Linked DNA regions of Prochlorococcus marinus str. MIT 0917. Each later gene encodes a partner of the first gene's protein in a complex. Links are inferred from orthologs where the notes say so. Each region holds a gene or a part of one and is shown in the gene's direction. Other genes may lie near its edges. The genes, in order: mnmE and mnmG.

Region 1 (3,248 bases):
ATCGATGCAAGAGTTAAGACATCTCATGGCAAACCTGCATGCATAGACCTTAGAGTTGAACTGGAAAGTGTTAATCAATTAGAAATTACTATCAATCAAATACGTTCAATGGTTGATGTCTTAGATATCGCTAGAACAGGAATTAGTTAACTAAATAAATAATCTGAAAGACTGTTAAAAACTAATAAATAATATTAAGTATATATAAATCTAAATTTTATTAGATAGTTTCTTGAGTAAAAAATATAGACTCAGGCCACCAACCATTCCAGACAAAAGGCCCATACATATCGAGCCGATTATCAGTCTAGAGCTCAAGTACCAACCTTGTAACCACAACTCATTAGTAGTTATATGACTAAAATCTACTATATTTTTGTCATTATTTAGTATTAAAGAGCCTAGTCTATAATTAAGATAATAAAGAGGAACATAAGTAAATGGGTTACTAATCCAGGTTCCAACAACCGCCAAAATGCTATTGCCCTTGAAGATTTTTGCTAAAAACACACCCATCAAGGTTTGCAAACCAAAGAATGGAAAGCAACCACTAAATATCCCCACGGCCAATCCTAATGCTCTCTGAGAAGGAGAACCTTCCTGATTCCAGAGCCAAGCGATAAATTTACGAATTCTTTGTATTAGATTTAGGAAGATTTTTTTCATATTTAAAAAATCTTGGTCTATAACAGAAACCTAGATTTGATCTTAGTGAAGATTGCGTGATTATTGATTAATGAATTCGTTTTCCCCTACTGAAGATACTATTGCTGCAATCGCGACTGCCGTTGCTCCCGGGCAAGGAAGTATTGCTGTCATTAGGATCTCTGGCTCCTCGGCCATTGAGATAACTAAAACTATTGTTCATATTCCTGGAACGCACGATTGGAGCACTCACAAAGTTCTTTACGGACATGTAACCGAAGCAAATCAAACAATATATATCGATGAAGTATTAATACTAATAATGAAAGGGCCGCGAAGCTTTACAGGTGAAGATGTAGTAGAAATTCATTGCCATGGAGGCATAATTACAGTCCAAAAGATCCTTGAAAGGATACTTGATATCCCAAGCGTTAGAAGAGCAGAACCAGGTGAGTTTAGTCAACGAGCAGTACTGAATGGTCGTATAAGCCTGACCCAAGCAGAATCAATTAGTGAACTAGTGGCAGCAAGAAGTAGAAAAGCAGCAGAGCTCGCTATTAATGGAATTGAAGGAAATATTCAAACTACGATTCATTCAATAAGAAAACGATTGATAGAGCAACTAACGGAAATCGAAGCAAGAATAGATTTTGAAGAAGATCTTCCAATTTTAGATGAAACACAGGTAAAAAATAAAATTATCGCAATCCAAAAAGATCTTAAAGAGCTAATTGATAATGCTAAAAGAGGATCTTGGATTCGTTCTGGCTTAAAAGTTGCACTGACCGGTAAACCTAATGTAGGAAAAAGCTCCTTACTTAATAGGCTTTCCAAGCAAGAAAAAGCCATTGTGACTGAGCTACCTGGAACTACTAGGGACCTTTTGGAAAGTGAGATTATTTTAGAGGGAATACCAGTAACTTTTATTGATACAGCAGGTATAAGAGAAACTACAAATATCATCGAAAAAATTGGTATTTCTAGAACTAAAAAATCTTTATTCCAAGCTGATCTCATCATATTAATCTTTGATTATTCAAACGGTTGGAATAGCGAGGACGAATCAATACTAAAACAATTACCCATAAATATTCCAATCTTGATTGTAGGCAATAAATCTGATTTAGAGAATAATCAATCTTTTCAAAAAGTTCCAAAATATATACTAGAAAAAGAAAATCTAGTCATTATAAGTGTAAAAACCGGACATGGAGAAGACAATCTAATTAATTATCTACTAAAAATATGTGGTTCTTCTAAAACGCATGGATTGGATATTGCTCTAAATGAAAGACAAGTTGATCTGGCTAGGTCAACCTTGGAATCCCTGGAAAATATTAATAAAGTTTTTGATGAAAAGCTACCATGGGATTTCTGGACGATCGATTTAAGACAAGCTATTAATTATTTAGGAGAAGTAACAGGAGAGGATTTAACAGAAAGCTTACTTGATAATATATTTTCAAAATTCTGTATTGGTAAATAATCAAGCAATTTTCATCGTCTAGTTATTATCAATTGTAAAAATATAATATAAGTAATAGCAAACTCCTCCAATCAATAGAGCAACCATAATATTGACACTATGAACTACGTCCACTTGATACAAACAGTCGAGATTAAGCTAATTAAAGCATATGTTTAACGTATCACAAAGAAAAAATATTAAAAAATTTCTATTTTCTTAAATATATTTAAGAAAATTATAAGTAAATGAAATTAAAAAATAGAGAATAATATTTTTTATAAATGCTTTCAGGATTGGTATAGTAATGAATGTATTTGTTGTATTGTGGATCTTCGCTCACCAAAACTACATAAAATATTAGATACCTGGATTGAAGAAGATCTTGGCGATGGAGACCTCACAAGATTTGTGCTCAGCGACAGCAGTGCATCAGCTCATTGGCTTGCAAAAGAGGATGGCACTTTTTGTGGTGGAGATCTTGTCAAACTAATATTTAAAAAAATTGATCCCCAAGTTGATATTCAACTTCTCTTGGAGGATGGTCAAAAGTTTGACAAGAATCAAAAACTCCTAGAATTAAAAGGGCCATCCTCTTCCTTAGTAGCAGGAGAGCGAGTAACTCTTAATGTAGCCATGCATCTTTCTGGTATTGCTACATCGACAGCTTTACTGGTAAATAAACTATCAGGATCCAATGTGAAGTTAGCAGACACACGTAAAACGACTCCAGGACTAAGAATTTTCGAAAAATACGCTTTTCATTGTGGTGGCGGAATTAATCATAGACTTGGATTAGATGATGCTGCCATGTTGAAAGAGAATCATATTGCATGGTCTCAGGGGATTAGCGAGAGTCTCAAAATCTTAAAAACTACTATTCCATGGACAAAAAAAATAATAGTCGAAGCAGAAACCCCCTCCCAAGCGAAAGAAGCTGTGGCGGCAGGTGCTGATGGTATTTTACTTGATGAAATGTCTATTCAAACTATAGAGAAATTAGTTCCAGAATTACGTCAACTTTCAAAAACTAGTAATTCCAAATACGTCTCACAAAATATTGTTATTGAAGTTTCAGGAATCAACCCAAATAATTTGTCAGACTATATATTCACAGGTATTGATCTAATCTCAACTA
Region 2 (9,277 bases), 340 kb from region 1 along the record:
TCTCTACGTTGCTTTTTACTGACTGGATATGCAGACATAACTTGTTCTCTACACATTCTCCACGACCTTCCTTTACATAAATAGTCAGCCAAAGCGGCGCTAAGCACAGGGGCTTCTGCATCCTCAATAAACCAATCAAAAGAGGAAGGCAAAGACGCTAAACCAACAAAAATCTCAAAAAAATCACCTGCAGAAAGAGGATTATTGTCATTTCCTTCAACAGCGATAGCTGACTCTTGAAGCGATCTATGCAACTCAGGATGAACGCTCAATATATGACTTTCTATATTTTCTAACCCACGAGAAAGTACTTGATTTACCTTCCCCAAAGCAAAAAATACTTCAGGGCTGGGAGATACAAGTTTTCCATTTCTTAGATTTGAAATTTGAGAACTATGAACTCTTCCTAGATCCAAACATTCAGCCAAAGCAGGAAGAACTTTATGAGACCAGCCATTGCGCTCATGCCATACATGCACTAGGTGAGCCATAGCCCTTCTACCTGCAGTCAATTGGTCCCGAAAACTAGAGGTCACAAATCACATTCAAGATTGATAGATAGGCCTGGTTAGGATCCTTATCGTATATTATATACACCAAGTAGACGGATCACTAATGGTTTCAAGTTTAATCGAGGCTTCGGCTCCATTAAAAAAACCAGTTGCTGCCGATAAAGCCATGGCTGCATCGAAGAAGCTCCAAGGACATGTACCAAGAAGGATTCATAACCAAAGGGCCAGAAGAAGATGGGGAACAGTCATATTCATGCTGACAATACACGCTCTAACAATATTTACTTTGCAAGCTAAATTTTGGAGTTGGTTAGCATTTTCTGGATTTATTTTCTTATATTGGGTAACTGCTTGCTTAGGAGTAACCACAGGATATCATCGCCTTCTCTCACACCGATCTTTTCAAGTTCCAAAATGGCTTGAAAGATTTTTCGCAACTTGTGGAGCATTAAGTTGCCAACATGGACCAATCGATTGGGTTGGTCTTCACAGGCATCATCATACTTTTTCCGATACTGAAGCTGATCATCATGACAGTAATAAAGGATTTTGGTGGAGTCACATGGGATGGATGTTTGAAGATGTACCTGCCATGAAAGCCGTTCCAAGACTTTCTGGAGATTTAATCAAAGATCCTTACTATCGCTTCTTAAATAAAAATTTTTTACTTTTGCAACTACCCTTAGGCGCGACGCTTTATTTAATTGGCCAATCAGCTGGTATTGGAGGATGGGCAATGGTCTTATGGGGAATTCCTCTAAGACTGGTTTTTGTTTATCACATAACTTGGCTAGTTAATTCAGCAACTCATTGTTGGGGTTCTATTGCATATGAGAGTGGAGATAATTCCAAAAATAATAAATGGGTGGCAGCGCTTACATTTGGAGAAGGGTGGCACAATAATCATCATGCTTTTCCTAATTCAGCGAAGCACGGCCTTCAAAGAAATCAAATAGATCTAACCTGGCAACACATACGATTTTTGAAAGCAATTGGGTTAGCGAAAAAAATTAGACTCCCTATCGCGTCGTAATATTACTAACAACAATTAAATAGCATTAATTCATTTTCGATCCATGCCTAAGCGAGTTCAAGTTGTTCTAAACGAAGACATAAAAAGTCTTGGCAATGATGGTGACCTTGTTGAGGTTGCTCCTGGCTTTGCCAGAAACTTTTTATTACCCAACAAAAAAGCATTACCGGTTACTCCAACTGTTTTAAAACAAGTTGAACACAGAAGAGCAAAACAAGCAGAAAAAGAGGCAGCTAAAAAACAAGAAGCTATTGATTTCCAAACAGCTCTAACAACAATTGGAAGATTTACGGTCAAAAAACAAGTAGGAGAAGACGGAGTCTTATTTGGAACAGTAACTAATGGAGATGTAGCAGAAGTGATAAAAGAAGCTACTAAAAAGGACATAGATCGTAGAGACATATCGGTTCCTGAGATACATGGTGTGGGGAAATATAAAGTGCAAATCAAACTTCACAACGAAGTAAATGCTGAGATAAACCTTGAAGTTACAAGTTACTAATAGTTGCATCTTGGCCCGAACAAGCCAAAGTAGGTGTCCTTGTCCAACAAGCAATAAATGATAATCACCCCCTCTTCAAATAACGGGGATTTTTCAAAACAAGGTAGAGATTTTGGAGCTTTTAATAATTCCAAAATTGAAAAGCCTCGTTTTGAAGCTCAACCTGACCAAATACCACCACAAAATTTGGAAGCAGAAGAATCTGTTCTGGGTGGAATTTTATTGGATCCTGATGCGATAGGACGAATAGCTGATTTGCTACAAGTTGAAGCTTTTTACATTTCTGCTCATCGAGAAATATATAGAACAGCATTAATGCTTCATAGCCAAGGCAAACCTACAGATTTAACAGCAATGAGCGCTTGGCTTGCCGATACAAATTCTTTAGAAAAAGTGGGAGGAAACAACCGATTAGTTGAACTGGTTGAGAGGGTTACATCTACAGCTTCAATCGAACAAGTTGCTAAATTAATTAGCGATAAATTTTTGCGCAGGCAATTAATTAAATCTGGAAATGATGTGATCAAATTAGGCTTTGATCAAAGCCTTCCAATGGAAGAAGCCATTGATCAAGCTGAACAAAAGATCTTTGCTATTAGCCAAGAGCAACCATCCAAAGGTTTAACGCCTACTGCAGAAATTCTGACAAAGACTTTCAATGAAATAGAAAGTAGATCACTTGGTACATCAGTGGCAGGCATACCAGTTAATTTTTACGATCTGGATGCAATGACACAAGGACTTCAGAGGAGCGATCTAATCATTGTTGCAGGAAGACCAGCAATGGGAAAAACTTCAATTGTTCTTAATCTCGCTAAAAACGTAGCGCAACTTCATGACCTACCTGTTTGTGTATTCAGTCTTGAAATGAGTAAAGAGCAACTAACTTACAGATTGCTATCAAGCGAGGTAGGAATTGAAAGCAGTCGATTAAGAACAGGACGACTGCAACAAGATGAATGGCCATTACTTGGTCAAGGTATTAATACACTTGGGCAATTACCAATCTTCATTGATGACAAACCAAATTCAAGTGTTCTTGAAATGAGGTCTTTATGTCGTCGCCTAATTGCTGAACAAGGTAAAGAGCTGGGACTAATTGTTATTGATTATCTACAACTCATGGAAGGTACTTCGCCAGATAATCGAGTTCAAGAAATATCAAGAATTACTCGAGGTCTTAAGGGTATGGCAAGAGAACTTAAAGTCCCTGTAATCGCTTTATCTCAATTAAGTAGAGGAGTTGAATCAAGAACCAATAAAAGACCAATGCTTAGCGATCTACGTGAATCTGGCTCAATAGAACAGGATGCGGACTTGGTTCTAATGATTTATAGGGATGAGTATTACAATCCAGAAACTACTGATAGAGGAATTACAGAAGTTATCGTGACAAAACACCGAAATGGACCGGTTGGAACAGTTAAATTACTTTTTGAACCCCAATTCACTAGATTTAGAAATCTTGCTGCTTAATTGTTCGAAAATTAAATTCCTAAATGCTTAATTGATGATTACTAAACAATCTTCAGATGAAAGTTTTGACGTAATTGTTGTAGGAGGTGGTCACGCAGGCTGCGAAGCTGCATTGACTTCAGCAAGATTAGGATTGAATACAGTTTTATTTACTCTCAATTTAGATCGAATCGCATGGCAACCATGTAACCCCGCAGTAGGTGGACCAGCTAAAAGTCAATTGGTTCATGAAGTTGATGCGCTGGGAGGGATTATCGGGAAATTAGCCGATCTAACAGCTCTTCAAAAAAGGATCCTTAACGCAAGCAGAGGACCTGCAGTTCGAGCATTAAGAGCACAAACAGATAAGCGAATATATGCACATGAAATGCTAAAAATCCTTCAAAATACGCCAAATTTAAAGATTAGAGAGGCAATGGTTACTGGGCTAGAAATTGAACATTATCCCAATCAGATTGAAAAAAACACATCAGAAATTCAAGAGAGAATTGGATTTATAAAGGGAGTTAAAACCTATTTTGGAACTATTTTTCATGCAAAAGCAGTTGTACTTACAACAGGAACTTTTTTAGGAGGCAGAATTTGGATTGGCAATCAATCTATGAGTGCAGGTCGAGCAGGAGAGCAGGCCTCTCAAGGGTTAACTGAAGAATTACAAACTTTAGGCTTTACTACTGATCGTTTAAAAACAGGAACCCCTGCTCGCATCGATAGACGAACTATTGATCTTGACTCCCTAGAAGAGCAATTGAGCGATGCTTCAGATAAATTCTTTTCTTTTGATCCTCTTTCTTGGAAAAGTGGAGAACAAATGAGTTGTCATATCACTCGAACAACAAAAGCAACTCACCAACTTATTAAAAAAAATCTTCATTTAACTCCTATTTACGGAGGTTTTATTAATAGTAAAGGTCCAAGATATTGCCCATCCATTGAAGATAAAATTGTACGTTTTGCTGACAAAGATTCACACCAGATTTTCTTGGAGCCCGAAGGTAGAGATACTCCAGAAATGTATGTACAAGGTTTCTCAACTGGACTGCCCGAAAACTTACAATTAGAACTTTTAAGGACTCTACCAGGCTTAGAAAGATGTGTAATGCTGAGACCCGCTTATGCAGTTGAATATGACTACATACCAGCCACACAATTGGAAGCAACACTCGAAACAAAAAGAATAAGTGGTTTATTTAGTGCAGGGCAACTAAATGGAACAACAGGATACGAAGAAGCAGCTGCACAAGGTTTAGTAGCAGGTTTAAATGCTGCAAGATTAGTCAACGATAAAGAAGGCATTATTTTCGAAAGGGAGAGTAGTTATATAGGAACTATGATTGATGATTTAGTTACAAAAGATTTAAAGGAGCCATATAGAGTATTAACTAGTAGAAGTGAATATCGATTAATTTTAAGGGGTGATAATGCAGATAGGAGATTGACTCCACTCGGTTACAAATTAGGGTTGATTGATGAAAGAAGGTGGAAAATCTTTAATACTAAGCAACAATTAATCGATCAAGAGAAAATAAGATTAGAAAAAGATCGCATTAAAGAAAGCGATAAATGTGCAAAAGAAATATATTCTTCAACTGGAACTGCTATTAAAGGTTCAATAACACTAGCCAATTTCCTAAGAAGAACAAATATTCACTATAAAGACCTAATTAATTATAATTTAGCAACTAAGAGTATTCCCTTAGATGTTGAAGAAGGAGTTGAAATAGATATTAAATATACCGGTTATTTAGAAAGACAAAAAGCTCAAATAAATCAATTAAAACAGCAAAGTAAAAAGTTATTACCAAAAAATTTAAACTATAATAATATCAAAACTCTTTCTAAAGAAGCGAGAGAAAAATTAACAATTTCTCAGCCAAAAAGTTTTGGACATGCTGCTCAACTTCCTGGTGTAAGCAAAGCAGACCTCACTGCACTTCTTGTATGGTTAAAAATAGAACAAATGAAAAAATCTGCAAGCAAAGATCCAATGCAAAAAACAAGCTGATAAAAGTGAATTCACATCAATCTCAATTACCTTCTCCTGAAGTTATTTGGAAAGCATCGAAAGAAAGTGTTCTTTCAGGCAAAGGGAATTATAAACTCTCTGGAGCATGGCAATTAATGCTATTGGGTGATGGCAGCCCAACCAGGCATCTCAAGCTTTTAACAGGGCATGAAGTTGCCATAAAGGTGATATCTATGGCAATGGAAAATAATAATCAAAATGGAGTCCCAGAAGAAGTGCATGAGCTAGAGCCACCTTTGATAAGAAGACAAGTTTGGCTTACGTGTGGAGACTTAACCCTGGCATGGGCTGAAAGCTGGTGGAATTATGAAGAAGCAGAAAAAAATCTGCAAAATAAGGATCAACCAATCTGGAAAAGCTTGACCCAAGGACGCTCAGAGCTTTTTAGAGAAGTTGACGGATTGGGATTAGTTCATGCAAATTGGCTGAAAGCAGAATTTAATGAAGATGGTCCTTTTTGGAGTAGGCATTATCGATTTTTTCGTCAACAAAAAGAATTAACTGTAATTAGAGAAGTTTTCAGCCCAAAACTAGAAAAATGGTTAGGACCAATACCAAGAAAGGCTTTTTAACAACAGCTAATATTTTCTTCGACTAGATCTTGGTATGTTTTTTCTTCTTTGAGGAGTTCGTTCATCTAGGAAAGAATCGTTTAAATCGAGTTCATTTTGCTTAATTAAATTATCTTTCCTTTTCCACTTATTTAATTTAAAAGATTGATCATCTGGCCATTCATCCAGTTCGTCTGAATTGTTTCTCCTTACTTCCATCTGAGGTGGTAAAGCTTTAGGAGCTCTTAAGGAAATAGCACTTAAGGGTCTTTTTGTATTGTTTGTGCTTTCCTTAAGCGGTTCATTCTCAAAGTCTTCATTCTCCAACCACTCGTCATCATCCTCAAAAAACCAATCAATTTTCTCTTCCATCCAACGACCAACTTTTTCGAAATTTGCTGAAGTCTCTTTATCTTGCCACCCTCCCCTTCTTTTACCAGGGCGATTACCCGAAACACCATCTACAACCTGTTTTCCAGTTTGTATCCATTTATCCATTCTGCGATCAAGGGGTGCTCTAGATCGCTGACGAATTTGATTACGATTGTTATGTGAGCTCATCTTTTAAATTTAACGCTTTCAAACCAACAAGTGAATCACCGTAAAGTTGAAATTATTCAAAAAATTAATTGTTACTTCTAGAAAAAGGTTGAAATTCAAGTACGAATTTTGGATCCCATCTACCGCCAAAATAATTATTACAACAACTGCGGCAGGCAGCGCCATTAACAATACGTCGATAACTAAAACTTCTTTCACATGAAGGGCAAGTTGCCACCCATTTTGGGAGTCTTTTTGATATTGGGAACGAGTGACGAACTGTTACTTGGAAATCAGTTTGAGCGGAATTTATCTCTGCCATACGTTTATGAAAATTAGGTCCATGTGCCTCTTCAACTTTCAGAACAAGGTCAATCCAGGCATGAATCATTTCGTGGCATAAGGTGCTCATCAATGCTTTGCGGGGAAGATGTTCCAATACTGGTCTAGACAAAATTATTTCACTAGCTTTCACTCCGAAGAAATTCGTTTTACTTCTATAGATCCCAGCCGTAGTACGCATGCGGCCATCACTCCAACGAAGAGAGACTCTGGGAACTCCATTCTCGAACAAAGAGTTCTGAAAATGTTGTCTGTTTAATTCAAGAAATAATGGTAGAACAGGTATTAAAGACATTGATACCGAGAACTCGTTAGCATTATTATTCCGATAACATTCTGTCTAACTATCAATAACAAACAAGCTAATCTCATGGCTAATAAGTCAGAATCTATAACTAAACGGAATTAAAAAAATGGATAGTGCTCTTATCAAAGCAATTGGATTAAAAGCTCTCTTGGTTGGAGTTGGCGCACTTCTCCTTTTTTGGACTTTTAACGCAATCAAGCTAGTCATCAGTGCTAGAGGCATTAACCCTCTTGTGAAAAAGTTTTTTGATCAGATTGCAGCTGGCCGAATAGATGGGGCTTATAGACTTACGACAAAAGCTTATAAAACACATGTCAATAGACAAGAATTCATCAAATTTTTGGGTAGCTTGCAATTAAATCGATATAGAAACTTGAAGTCGGGGCGACCAAGAATAGAAGATAATCAAATAATGCTCACACTAAGCTTGAAATCAGAAGATAAGAAAAATGAAATGCCACTGGACTTCACTTTTATTAAAATAAACGAAAATTGGCAAATAGATCGTATTGCGAAAGCCAATACATAATGAAGCTAAATGTGAGAAGTGAATTCAAACTTGAATCAACATTATGAACGTGCAAAAGAGCTTAGAGCTTTACTCAATAAAGCAAATTACTCCTACTATGTATTAGATGCACCCGAGATAGACGATGCTGTTTATGATCAACTATATAGAGAATTAATTGAAATTGAAAATATTCACCCATCTTTGATTACTGATGATAGCCCTTCCCAAAGATTAGGTGGTGTCCCTTCTACAGGATTCAAAAATGTTGATCATAATATTCCACTTTTAAGCCTAGATAATGCGTTTAATATAAATGAATTAAAAGCATGGTACACAAGGATCAGAAAATTAATAAGTTCAGGAAATAAAGATCTCAAGGAAGATGAGAATCCAGAACTAATTTGTGAATTAAAAATTGATGGAAATGCTATTTCGCTAAGATATGAAGATGGGATTTTAACTAAAGCAGCAACTCGTGGAGATGGAAAAACTGGAGAAGATATCACTACTAATATCAGAACAATTTCTACAATTCCTTTAAGTTTATTATTAAAAAATCCACCCTCTTGGATTGAAATCAGAGGAGAAGCTTTCATGCCAAATAATATCTTTAATAAACTCAATATTGAGAGAAAAAATACTGATCAACCACCCTTTGCAAATCCTAGAAACTCCTGTGCAGGAACATTAAGACAATTAGATCCAAAAATAGTTGCATCTAGAAAACTTGACTTCTTCGCATATAGTATTTATTTACCAGAAAATTGGGAGCCAAATGATAAAGAATTGAAAAAACCAAATTCTCAATCTGAATCACTTGAATTTTTAAAAAGTATTGGTTTTAAAGTTAATACTACATATGAAACAAAAAAAAACTTAAATGAAGCAAATAGCTATTACAAGTATTGGGAAATCGAAAAAGATTCTTTAGCTTATGCCACGGATGGAATAGTAGTAAAAATAGATAAATTTGACATGCAAAACATCCTAGGATCTACACATAAAGCTCCAAGATGGGCCATAGCTGTCAAATATCCAGCAGAAGAGAAAGCGACTAAGTTAAGAAAATTAATTTTCCAAGTAGGTCGCTCTGGTGCTGTTACACCAGTAGCAGAGTTTGAATCTATTGAGCTTGCAGGAACATCTGTGAATCGTGCAACTCTTCATAATGCAAACAGACTTGCCTCTTTAGATCTTCATTATGAAGACACAATAATTGTGCGAAAAGCTGGAGAAATTATTCCTGAAGTTATTAGAGTTATAAAAGAATTTAGAACAGTTGATGCAAAATTAGTAAAATTTCCTCAAAACTGCCCAGCATGTAATTCCAAGTTAATTCAAGAAGAGAATGAAGCAATAACTAAATGTGTTAATTCTAGATGCCCAGCAAAATTAAAAGGTCTTTTGCGTCATTGGGTCAGTAAAGGATCAATGAAGATAGAAGGATTAGGTGAAAAGATTATTAATCAATTAGTAA

What was found.
Region 2: the proteins of mnmE (region 1) and mnmG are in contact, whole or in part, in a solved structure (PDB 9HIP), measured with the Escherichia coli proteins. The link is inferred for Prochlorococcus marinus str. MIT 0917 from one-to-one orthologs.

What each region holds. Positions count from the first base shown.
Region 1 is NZ_CP114784.1:1,584,007-1,587,254, reverse strand. What follows is about bases 1-2,933. They hold mnmE (tRNA uridine-5-carboxymethylaminomethyl(34) synthesis GTPase MnmE), read left to right. Parts: upstream 1-736; coding sequence 737-2,131; downstream 2,132-2,933. Other genes in these bases: nadC (carboxylating nicotinate-nucleotide diphosphorylase), read left to right, coding at 2,438-2,933; O5637_RS08840 (DUF2062 domain-containing protein), read right to left, coding at 211-666; O5637_RS08845 (RelA/SpoT family protein), read left to right, coding at 1-150. Also shown: more of nadC, read left to right, coding at 2,934-3,248. UniProt on the Escherichia coli protein: Exhibits a very high intrinsic GTPase hydrolysis rate. Involved in the addition of a carboxymethylaminomethyl (cmnm) group at the wobble position (U34) of certain tRNAs, forming tRNA-cmnm(5)s(2)U34.
Region 2 is NZ_CP114784.1:1,245,394-1,254,670, forward strand. The notes cover bases 3,102-6,042. They hold mnmG (tRNA uridine-5-carboxymethylaminomethyl(34) synthesis enzyme MnmG), read left to right. Parts: upstream 3,102-3,557; coding sequence 3,558-5,528; downstream 5,529-6,042. Other genes in these bases: dnaB (replicative DNA helicase), read left to right, coding at 3,102-3,523; O5637_RS07155 (chorismate lyase), read left to right, coding at 5,534-6,042. Also shown: O5637_RS07130 (hypothetical protein), read right to left, coding at 1-536; O5637_RS07135 (acyl-CoA desaturase), read left to right, coding at 616-1,545; rplI (50S ribosomal protein L9), read left to right, coding at 1,589-2,047; more of dnaB, read left to right, coding at 2,105-3,101; more of O5637_RS07155, read left to right, coding at 6,043-6,121; O5637_RS07160 (RNA helicase), read right to left, coding at 6,128-6,661; O5637_RS07165 (SprT family zinc-dependent metalloprotease), read right to left, coding at 6,726-7,277; O5637_RS07170 (hypothetical protein), read left to right, coding at 7,396-7,818; NAD-dependent DNA ligase LigA, read left to right, coding at 7,837-9,277. UniProt on the Escherichia coli protein: NAD-binding protein involved in the addition of a carboxymethylaminomethyl (cmnm) group at the wobble position (U34) of certain tRNAs, forming tRNA-cmnm(5)s(2)U34.